One region of the Actinomadura monticuli genome, then DNA from elsewhere that is predicted to be linked to it. Evidence: riboswitches for the same ligand, from Rfam matches in the RefSeq annotation. Region 1 holds a riboswitch; the other holds the start of a gene.

Region 1 (5,619 bases):
CTCCTCCGAAAGGACGTCGCCGCCGTCTGAGACGCCTACGAGGGCGCTCAGAAGGTCGTCCTGGGGCCGGAGGCGTCGCTGGGTTGCCAAATCCCGAAAATAAGCCGCGAACTCGGCACGGGCCGTCTCACGCTGTGCGATCTCGGCCTCCGGCAGGAGGAAGTCGGGGTCGAGGCCGCGCGCGAGACTGTCGGACCAGCCCTTGAACAGGTCGCGGTCCCGCGCGGGGACGCCGAGCATCTCGCTGATCACGATGACGGGGAGCGGGTAGGCCAGCGTCGCGATGAGGTCGACGTCGCCGGTCAGCCCGCCCAGCAGCTCATCGACCAGCGACTCCACCCGCGGCCGCAGCCGCTCGACGAGTCGCGGGGTGAACGCCTTGCTCACCAGCCGCCGGAGCCGGGTGTGGTCGGGAGGGTCCAAGGTGAGGAACGACCGGTTCCGGACCCGCGTCTCGCGCCACAGCCCGCCGCCCTCGGGACGGTGCCCGAACCGGGGATCACGCAGCACCTGCTCGCACAGGCCGTAGGACGTGGTCACGCGGAGGCCGACGTCCGTCCGGTGCGGGCGGCGACCGCCGGCCGCGAGCCGGCGGTAGTGCGCGTAAGGGTCGGCCCGGAAGGCCGGATCTCCCGGGTCGAATCCGAGGATCGCCGCGGCCTCGACCTCCGCGACCTGACCCGTCCTGTCCTCCATGCTCCACAGTCACCCGGAGATAAGACGAAATGTCAACAGCGCTCCGCCGTCCCGCCGGGTCCGGTCCGGCTCGGGTCAGGCGCTTTCGCGGATGACCAGTTCGGGGCGCTGGACGACCTGGCGGTGCTGGTGGGACCTCCCCTCGCCCAGCTCGGCCAGCGCCAGTTCGGCCGCCTCCCAGCCCAGCTCGCGGCGCGGCTGCCGGACCGTTGTCAGCGGGACGGCGGCGCTCGCGGCCAGCTCGATGTCGTCGTACCCGATGACGGCGATGTCGTCCGGGACGCGGACGCCGAGCCGGGTCAGCTCGTTGATCAGGCCGATGGCCAGCAGGTCGTTGGCGCAGAACACGCCGTCGGGGCGCGGTGAGATGGCGAGGACCCGGTGGGCGGCGGCCCGGCCCTCGGTGGGGCTCAGGGCGTCCTGGACCAGCGTCCGGGGCTTGGTGAAACCCGCCTCGACGATCGTCCGGGCGGCGCCGTCGCGGCGCTCCACGCACGGCTGCGGTTCCGGGACGCCGGTCACGAACACGATCCGCCGGCAGCCGACGCCGAGCAGGCGCGCGGCGGCGATCTCCCCGCCCGCGACATGGTCGACCCGCGCCGTGCAGGCGTCGGACGAGTCGCGGTCGATCAGCACGACGCTCATGCCGGCGGCGCGGAGCCGGGAGATGTCGTTCGGCTCCGCCCCGACGGGGATGATCAGGACGCCCGCGGCGCGCTGCTCCTCCAGGAGTTCCAGCGAGCGGCGCTCCTTCGCGGACGACTGGTCGCTGGAGAGCCACAGGGCGTCGTGGCCCGCCGCGTTGAGCGCCGCCTCGGCGCCGCGCGCGACATCGGACGCGTACGGGCTGGCGAGGTCCTCGACGACGATGCCGAAGGCCCGGCGCGGCTCGTCGCCGAACTCGCCGGCGGTGCGATCGGGGCCCCGGCGGAGCCGGCGCGCGGACTCGTTCCGGACGAATCCGAGCTCCTCGATCGCGGCGCGCACACGGTCACGGGTAGCTTCGGCCACGAGATCTGGCCGGTTTAGGACATTCGAAACGGTCCCAACTGAGACTCCAGCACGCCTCGCGACCTCACGAATACTGGTCTGTGGCAACTCGCTCCTCGTCCCGCCCCGGGAGTGTTTCCCCAGGTAGTGGAGTTTTGCGCGGCATGCCGCCGATGGCATGACTACACACCGTCGCCGAACGGTCGCACACCGCGTTTGGACGGCGCTTGACGGGCCGGATCCGGCCGCCTAGCGTTCCGAGCCGAAGCGTAGCTTGAAACGATTCACGATCTTGGTCCGCAGCACGATCCGGTGAGTCCGACGGCGAAGGGACGGGGGCGGATGGCTGGCGATCTCATCCCGTCTCCCCTCGGACGACCAACGAGTGAATCGTCACCCGGAGTTCCCCCGAACGACCCCGCAATCGGCCAGGCGGCCACCTCCGGCCAAGCACGCGAGACGGAAAAGGAACCCGATGATCTAAGTCCGGAAGGCTCCGGACCCGGCAACCCAACGCGCGTACAGATCGAGGCCAACCCGTGCCTGTGCAGCGGACGGCTGCATCCCCGCGGTCATCACCATGGACGAGGGAGGACGGAGTGGAAACAGCCACACTCGCACGTCGTGGCACCGACGATTTCGGGCTGAGCGAGGAGGAGGTCCGGCTGCTCGCCCAGATCGCGAGCGGTGTCACCGCCGATGTGGCGGCTCGGAAGCTGGAGTTGAGCGCACGGACCCTGCGGCGCCGGTTGCGGACGATCTGCGACCGGCTGGAGGTCAACACCCCTATCGAGGCCGTGGTGTGGGCGGCCCGGAGGCAGCTCATCTAGCCGGCTTCACCCCCCGACGCCCGCCAGGGGACGGGCGGGCGTCATCGAGAGATCCAGGCGGCGAACACATCCGAATTCCGTCCGACCCCGCAGCGGCGGCGCCGGCGCACTGACAGGTAGGTCCCTGCAGGAGGCGTCGCCGCGGACGGCGTTCGAGACCCACGCCGATGGATCTCTGACCTGTGCGCGCACAGGCCGGCTCGACGGCGCCTGGAGACGCGGCGCCTGGAGGACCGGGCCACTCGGGAACCGGACGGGACGGGGTCAGGCGACCCGGACGCCACCGGCGAAGGGACGGCCGGCCATGGGGGCGATCTTCACGACGTCGCCGGTGTGCGGCGCGTGCAACATCTTGCCGTCTCCGACGTACATCCCCATGTGGTGGAGGTCGGAGTAGAAGAACACCAGGTCGCCCGGCTGGAGCTGGCTGCGCGACACGTGCGTGCCCGCGTTCCACTGGCTGCCGGTGTAGTGCGGCAGGTTGATGCCGACCTGCCCGTAGGCCCACATCGTCAGACCGGAGCAGTCGAAGGCGCTCGGCCCGGCGGCGCCCCAGACGTAGGGGCGTCCGATCTTGCCCATGGCGATGCGCAGCGCCTGCGCGGCCTTGCCGGTGCCGATGACGGGGAGCTTGGCGAGCTGCGTGGGGTCCCTCTTGACGATCTTGCTGCGGACCTTCTCGTAGGTGTCGGTCACCTTCTTGCGCTGCGCGTCGAGCTGCGTCCGCAGGTCCCTGACCTGCTTGGCGCGCGCCTCGGCGGACTTGCGCGCGCGCTGGGCGGCCTGCATGGCCTGCATGAGCCCGAGGACCCTGGTGCTGTCCTGCTTGGCGAAGTAGTTGAGGGTCGCGGCCTGGTCGAGGACGGCCTGCGGGTCCTGGGAGGCGACGAACGACACCGTCGGGTCGGAGCCGCCCTGCATGTAGCTCGTCGCGGCGAGGGCGCCGACCTTCTGGCGGATCGCCTGGAGCGACTTCTCCTGCCGCTCGGCGTTCTCCGTGGCGACCTTGGCGGCGCGCTTGGACTGCGCGAGCTTCACCTTCATGCCGTTGTACTGCTCGGTGAGCTGCTCGAGCTGGTCGGCGAGCTTGAAGGCCTGGGACCGGAGCTCCTTGGTGGACGGCTCCGGGTCGGCGTGCGCGACGGCGATCGTGTGCGGGGCGATGGCGTACGGGGCCGCGGTCAGCGCGATGAGCGCACCGGCCACGGTGACCACACGGCCGCGGAGTCGTGAAAGGGAAGCAGGCCGCGATGGCTCCACGAATTCTCCTCTCCTGGTCCGCCTACCGGGTTAGCTGTCGGGTTCGGGCCGGAGCAGCCCGTCCGCGAGCGCGCGCGGGCCTGGCCGCGACACTGCGGATTCACCCCTCACGGTCTCGGCCCGGGGGGACGATCCCCCGAACCCTCCGAAAGTGGGTCCCCGGCTCCCCGGGGCGCTGGTTGCGGCCCGCGGACTCGGCGGTTCGGCCTCGTTCTGCGGGTGGCCGACGTCAGCGATGGACACTAACGGAACCGGCAATGGATGCCAACTAGAACGAGTGAAATCGCAGGTCGCGAGGGCGGGGCGCGCGGAGGGGCCGGCTCCGGACCCTGAACGGAGAGTGTGCTTCGGGTCACTTTCCGAGCGCCCGACGAGGCGCGCTCACCACTCGTACGCGGACGCGAACGTTTGGTAAGACCCGGTGTTCGATAATCTCGCCTGTTTGTGGAGGTCGTGATCCGGCGTGCCCGCACCGCCGATGTCCAGGAGATCCGTAGGCTGGTCGATCTGTACGCCGGGTCGGGGCGGCGCCTGCTCAAGAAGTCGACGGTGAAGCTGTACGAGGACGTCCAGGAGTTCTGGGTCGCCGAGGACGTCCAGCGCGGGACGCCGGGGCCCGTCATCGCCTGCGGCGCCCTGCACGTGATGTGGGAGGACCTCGCCGAGGTGCGTTCCGTCGCCGTGGACAAGGGGTACGGCGGACGCGGCATCGGGCACCGCATCGTCACCCGCCTTCTGGAGACCGCACGGGAACTCGGCGTGCGAAGGGTGTTCTGCCTTACCTTCGAGGTGGAGTTCTTCGCCCGCCACGGCTTCCAGCCCATCCTCGGGACTCCGGTGGCGCCAGAGGTGTACGAGGAGCTTCTCCGCTCTTACGACGAAGGCGTGGCAGAGTTCTTGGACCTCGACCGGGTCAAGCCGAATACGTTGGGCAACACCCGGATGTTGCTTCGCTTGGAGGACTGACCCAAATGAGCAATTCCCCCAACCGCGGGCGGCGTCATCAACCGCCGCAGGGCCAGGGTTCCTACGGCCCGCCACCCCCGTACCAAGGTGGCCAGTGGCAGCAACCCCAGCAGCAGCAACCGTCGCAACAGCAATGGCAGCAGCAGCCCCAGCAGCAGTGGCAGCAGCCCCAGCAGGACTGGGGGCAGACCTACGAGGCGTCCTACGACCAGTACGGCGGCTCCTACGGTGACTCCCACAGCGGTGAGATGGAGCTTGCTCCGATCCACCGGCGCGCGGTCGCCCGGCTCATCGACAACGGGCTCGTCGCGGTCTTCGGTTTCGCGCTCGTCCTGCCGGTGACGGTCGCCGCGTTCGGACTCGGCGACACGGGCAGCAACGACGAGGACGAGGGCGGCATCTGGAACTGGCCCATCATCTTCACCCTGTTCTGTGTCATGTCGGTACTGCCGTTCCTTTACGAGTCCGTCCAGCTGTCCATGTGGGGGCGGACGCTCGGCAAGCGCGTCATGGGACTGGGCATCGTGCAGGCGCGTCCCGCGGGGCAGCCGATGACCACGACACAAGCTGCCTGGCGCGCTGGGATCGTCCACGTGGGCTACCAGGTCGGCGTCTTCTTCTTCCTCATCCTGGCGGTGATGGTGTGGGAGTACGCCGCGTATGGGATGGCGCTCGTCTGGGTGGGCGCCCTGATGGCGTACCTGTGGGCGATCTGGGACCAGCCCCTGCACCAGGCCCTGCACGACCGCTTCGCCGGCACGCTCGTCATCGATGAGCGGGTCGGATACGACGAGCACACCGAGTACACCGAGTACGCGGAGTAGGGCCGCGATGGCGGTCTCCCTCGCCGAACCGGGCCAGCGCCTTCTCGCGCGCG
Region 2 (5,619 bases), on a different contig from region 1:
TGCACCCGCAGATCGACGAACTCGTCAACGAGCTCGTGAAGCGCAAGAAGTTCGTGTTCCTGTGCACGAACGCGCTGCTCATTCCGCGGAAGATCGACAAGTTCAAGCCGTCGCCGTACTTCGCGTGGGCGGTGCACATCGACGGCCTCCGGGAACGGCACGACGCCTCGGTCTGCAAGGAGGGCGTCTTCGACGACGCGGTCGCTGCGGTCAAGGAATGCAAGCGCCGCGGATTCCGCGTCACCACCAACACGACCGTCTTCAACACCGACACCCCGCAGAACGTCATCGAGGTCATGAACTACCTGAACGACGATCTCCAGGTCGACGAGATGATGATCTCGCCGGGATACGCCTACGACAAGGCGCCCGACCAGGAGCACTTCCTCGGCGTCCAGGAGTCGAGGGAACTGTTCCGCAAGGCGTTCGCGGACGGGAACCGCAAGCGCTGGCGGCTCAACCACTCGCCGCTCTTCCTGGACTTCCTGGAAGGCAAGATCGACTTCCCGTGCACGGCCTGGGCGATCCCGTCCTACTCGCTTTTCGGATGGCAGCGTCCCTGCTACCTGATGTCGGACGGCTACGCGCAGAGCTACAAGGAGCTCCTGGACGAGACCGACTGGGACTCCTACGGCCGGGGCCGCGACCCGCGCTGCGCCAACTGCATGGCGCACTGCGGCTACGAGCCCACCGCGGTCATGGCCACCGTGGGCTCCCTGAAGGAGTCCATCAGGGCGGTGCGCTCCACCTGACCGAAGCGCCCGGAGAACAGGGAATCACCCTGCTCTCCGGGCACCCCGATCCGGGGAGTCAGGCGTCGCTGAGCTTCTTCGGCCGGTAGGCCTTGTACTCGCTGCCCGCGTCGAGGCCGTAGTCGCGCGTCCGGTAGTCGGTTCCGTACCGGCCGCGCTGCTCGTACGCCCAGTAGGACGTGTGCCGGCTGTTGGCCCACTTCTCGAAGATGACGACGTGCCGGGTGGTGTTGGTGCCCTCCGCGTCCATGACGAGGTCACCCTTCTTCAGCTCCGACATCTTGATGCGCTCGGTGTAGCGCGACGACGTCAGGCCGACCGTGTTCTGCCCGGGCTTGGGCAGCCCCAGCGTCATGGACACATACCCCGAGCAGTCGGCCCGGTACCCTTCGTGCGACCTCACCTGGCTGTAGGGCACCCGGTCCGCACTGTGCGGCTTCCACGACCTGGCCCGCTCGATGACCTCGGACCGTTCGTCCGTCTTCTTCGCGGACTTCTCGGTCGCGTCCGCCTTTCGCGGCTGCGGGATGGTCTTGACGGCGGCGACCGACGTACCGGTATCGGACGGACGCTCCGCCACGTGCACCGTCGCCGCGGCCACGCCGAACACGGCGAGACCGAGCAGCGCTCCATTGGTGCGGGGGCTCAGGCCGAAAACGCCCTTGCCGTTGCTGTGCTTGCCTTTCAAAAGGGGGGCTCCTTCTTCCATGTGCCGCCTACCGGGTTAGCTGACGGGTTCGGACGTGGAAGTCGCCCTACGGCCTGGGGGCAGGCCGATTCACCCCAGTGCTGCGAGGGTGGGTCCCCGGCTCCGCGCGATGCGGACTCGGCGGTGCCGCTGCGGTCCCGGGACCGTGCCGGCCCATGCGGGAAGAGCGGCGCTGATGTTGTCAGACCGTCCGAGGGATATGCCTCGGGGGCCGTGTGAACGGACCTGCCGCAGCGCGCTCTCTGCGTGGGCGCGCACGGTCGGCGAGGTCTCAGGCGGCGGCCGGACCGCCGCAGGACGGCACGTGGGTCGCGCCGCCGCTCCCACCCGTCCCGGGTGGCACGGGAGCACCTGGAGGGCACCCCGGTGGGGGCCAAGCTACAGAAGCTCCCAAGGGAAGGCAAACCCTCCCAAAATCAAACCCCCAGCTCAGACCCCCTCCAACCGCCTCGAACACCCACTGGAGCGGGGGTGGAGGGGCCCTCCGCGCCCTGCGTCCTGAACGGACCCGATCACCGCGACGGCGGGCGGTCTCCGCCGCGATGGATGCTCACGATCATCCGGGCGGTGACGGCGGCGCCGAAGCAGCCGACCGACCACACCGCGATCAGGCCGACCCGCTCGGCCACGGACACATCGGCGCGGTAGAAGACCAGCGGAAACACCCAGCCCAGCGCCAGCAGGCTCGCCCCCGGAAAGGTCAGCAGCATCGGGATCAGCCAATCGACGGTCGTCGCGGGACGCGGATTGGCCCGGCTCCATTCGACCCACCCGAAGCCCTTTCCGACCTTGTCGTTGAGCACTTCGTCGATATAAGTCGATATCCGGTGGATGGCGGTGCGCTGGGCGACGTACCGCCCACCGAGGAGATAGGAGCTCACTGGAATCAGCAGCATGATGCCGGACAGGCCGGCGCGGGTCAGCGCGAACCCGAATATTGCACCGGTCAGCGTCAGCTGCAGGGCGAGGATCTGCTGCTGGTATTTCGCGCGCCCGTCGATCTCCCCGCGAAGCGACGTGTACTCCGCGATCGCCGCGCTGACATCCGGAGAGTCCATCGTGTCATCCTCTGGTCTCGGTTGACAGATCATTAGTGACGTACTCTTCGAATCGGCCCGCGGTGAAAGTCCTCATTATTCCCGGTCGCCCCGCCGCCCGTCGGTGGCGTTCGTAGTAGACGCCCAGCCGGTCCCTGCCGAGGCAGGTGACGTCATGGCCCGCGCTCGCCAGCAGATCGGTGACACCGGCGCGGTCGTACACGGGGTGGAAGCCGGCCGCGAGAACCATGTGCTCGGCCCTCTCGTCGTCGCGTTCGACCTCGATGAACCGCGACGTCCGCGCGGCTCTCAGAGCCCGCAGAACACGGCTCGCGAGGCCGCGCCCGCGGTAGCGCTCATCGACGGCCACCGCAGCGACCTTGCCGTCAGGGCGGACGTAGGAGACCGCGACCATTGGAGCGCCCGGACGGCGTTCATCCCGCACCGAGGCGAGCATCGAGCCTTCGTGCACCAGGCGCTCGCGGTGAACGGCGGGCGGATAACTCCGGTCCGCGTATGCGGCGCACAGCAGGGAGACGGCCTCCTGGACCAGTTCGGCTCGCTCGCGCAATTCCGGGTTGGCCGCCGTTTCGCCGGACAGGCCAACCGGCTCTGATCGACGGAGATCGAAGAAGTCGCTGACGGCCGCCCAGGTGGCGTCGAACCCCCGCGTGAACTGGTGGTCGGTCGGCATCGTTACCGAAGTGGCGTTGGGCAGCACCCGGAGGAGACGCGTGGTCTCCTCCTCGGTGGCGACCGTGTCATCCGCGGCGGAGAGCAGGAGCACCGGTAACTCGATCCGGGCCAGGACCCCGTCGTCCAGAGGAGGCGGGCGGTCGATCAGGCCGTAGCCGACCGGCAGCGGCATGCCGGCCGCGTAATGCTGGAATTCAAGCGTGCCCGACCGACGCCACGGCTCTTCGTCCCGCAGCCCGGCGACCCGGAGAAGCGCGGCGCGATGGTCGACCACCGGTGCGAGCAGGACGGCACGCTCCACGTTGGGCGCCCTCCGCTCCGCGAGCGCCCGCAGGAGCACGGCGGCGCCGAGGCTGCCGCCCATCGCGAAGGTGCGATTCCGGTTCGCGGCCATAATGTGGCAGGCCATGTCGACCATCGCGTCCATGGAAAGCGATTCGAAGGTCGGAAGATTGAGATCGGGGACGGCGAGCGCAAGGCCGAAACGTGCACTGAGATCCGCGATCAGCGAAGCCTTCGAAGAATATGGACCGGAAGCGAAACCGTGGAGGTAGACCAGGCGTGCGGCACTTGCTTGCGTCACTGTCACTCCAGGATCAACTTGCGCAACCGCTGAAGTGTTCAGCTGCTACGAAGTTCCACTAGCGCGGCCCATGACTGCGTGATACATTACCAGCGATAGTGACAACATTGCAAGACTGCGGTCCCATCTCTGTCCGTCGGCCTCTGCCGCGAAAGGGAGGGTGAATGTGCACTGTTCCGGTGAGAGCGGACGACACCGATTGCTTCATATGCGCCGCCGGACACTGCCCTCCGGAGCTGATTCCGTGGTACGACCGCCCGCTCATTCATGAGCCGGAAGTAGGCACGGTCATCGGCGCGGTCGGCGCCCTCGTTCCCGGCTATGTCATCGTGGCGCCCATCATGCACACCAGGTCGATTCGGGACCTGCCGAAGGGGAAGCGCAGCGAACTGCTCCGGCTGCTGGACGCTGTGAGATCGCGAATCGAGCGCCACTACGGCCCGGCGACCATCTTCGAACACGGGTCGTGCCGGGAACTCGAAGGACGCCGCCCCGCCTGTGTCGCGCATTCGCACGTGCACGTCGTCCCCGGGAAGTACGGGCTCGCGCAGACCGCGCCGCAGTTCACGGCATTCGACTCCCTCGAAGGGATGCTGGCGGCGGCCGATTCCGGGCGGGGCCTGAGCTACCTGATGTTCCAGGAACCGGGTGAGCCGGTGCACTTCGCGGCCGATCCCGGGGTCTCGCAGTTCTTCCGCCGCCATATCGCCGCGGCGCTCGGTGAGGCCGACGCCTGGGACTATGCGGCGGTCCCGCGATGGGACAACATCCGCGAGACCCAGCGGACACTGGCCGGTCAGTCGGCGGAGTGCAGTCACTGAGCGAGCCTGGACGCGTCGGAGTCCGAGGCCGTCTCGGTCGCCGGGCCGGCTCCGCGGCCGGCCTGTGCCGTCCCGGCGGATCAGCCGGAGCCGGTGGAGATCAGGACGACTCCGCCGCTGAAGCCGCCGCGTGCCGCCCGCTTCGTCCGCCGGGCCCGATCGATCTCCGGCATCTCGACGCCGAGGCATTCGGCGTACGCGTGGATCACTTCGAGGACGTCGGCCAGCTCGTCGATCGTGGCGCGCTCGTCCGTCGCGGCAAGGACCTCATGGACCTCCTCCAGGAGCTTCTCGCGCAGCAGCTCGGGAATCTCCTGCTCTCCCGCGATCCTTGTCTGGAAGGTGTCCCCGTTCGCGCCGATGATGTCCGGGATACGGTCACGAACCAGTTTTTCCCTGGCCATATCGTCTCCTGATCCTGCCCTGCCCGCCTCGGGCCACTGCTCGCGATCGACTGACCTCGTCGTTTGCATGTAGAGCGCGCTTTCGTCCGGGGGAACAGAGCATGCCCAGGTCGCGAAGGAACCGGGCCGAGCCCTGGTGGTTCCGCGTGGACGATACCGCGAACGACCTCAAGATCACCGTCTCCCTTGACACTGCCCGGCGCATGGAACGCGCTAACGTCGAACGGCTTCCGCCCGTGACATGTCTCGATCCCGCGTGACCGCGCCGGGCACGCACGGTCGGGATGCCCCTCCATAAGATCAAATACCTTGTGTTTGTCACTTTGGTAGGATGCGGTCAAGCCCCAGCTGCTCGCCATGGCCCGGGCGACCGAACTTCATATCCGTCGACGGTCCACGAAGGCACCTGACGATCACGCAATAGGTCACCGAGGGATCGGGCATGATTCGGACATGAACGTGTGCTTCTCCGGCTATACGGCGGTCGGCAAGACGACCCATTCCCTTCTGTTGGCGGAGACCCTCGGATTCGCGTACGTGTCCGCCTCGGAGATCCTTCTTGAGCGGCTGGACGTCGACCGCACGAAGGTGAACGAGTCTCGGACCTGGTTCGACCG

What was found. A riboswitch is a leader RNA that binds a small molecule or an ion and turns the genes downstream of it on or off. The one in region 1 is predicted to bind cyclic di-AMP.
Region 2: linked by a shared signal. The riboswitch ahead of SM611_RS13585 (NlpC/P60 family protein) and the one ahead of SM611_RS25980 (C40 family peptidase) in region 1 are both predicted to bind cyclic di-AMP.

Annotation. Positions count from the first base shown of each region.
Region 1 is NZ_JAXCEI010000012.1:123,853-129,471, reverse strand. Features, by position in the region: gene SM611_RS25995 (cytochrome P450) at 1-696, opposite strand, end outside; gene SM611_RS25990 (LacI family DNA-binding transcriptional regulator) at 772-1,866, opposite strand; gene SM611_RS25985 (transcriptional regulator) at 2,286-2,516, shown strand; gene SM611_RS25980 (C40 family peptidase) at 2,781-3,722, opposite strand; cyclic di-AMP (ydaO/yuaA leader) riboswitch at 3,780-3,986, opposite strand; gene SM611_RS25975 (amino-acid N-acetyltransferase) at 4,221-4,742, shown strand; gene SM611_RS25970 (RDD family protein) at 4,748-5,566, shown strand; gene SM611_RS25965 (RDD family protein) at 5,574-5,619, shown strand, end outside.
Region 2 is NZ_JAXCEI010000005.1:386,822-392,440, forward strand. Features, by position in the region: gene hpnH (adenosyl-hopene transferase HpnH) at 1-752, shown strand, start outside; gene SM611_RS13585 (NlpC/P60 family protein) at 811-1,440, opposite strand; cyclic di-AMP (ydaO/yuaA leader) riboswitch at 1,451-1,594, opposite strand; gene SM611_RS13590 (hypothetical protein) at 1,974-2,519, opposite strand; gene SM611_RS13595 (YqiA/YcfP family alpha/beta fold hydrolase) at 2,524-3,777, opposite strand; gene SM611_RS13600 (HIT family protein) at 3,957-4,598, shown strand; gene SM611_RS13605 (hypothetical protein) at 4,679-5,002, opposite strand; gene SM611_RS13610 (hypothetical protein) at 5,456-5,619, shown strand, end outside.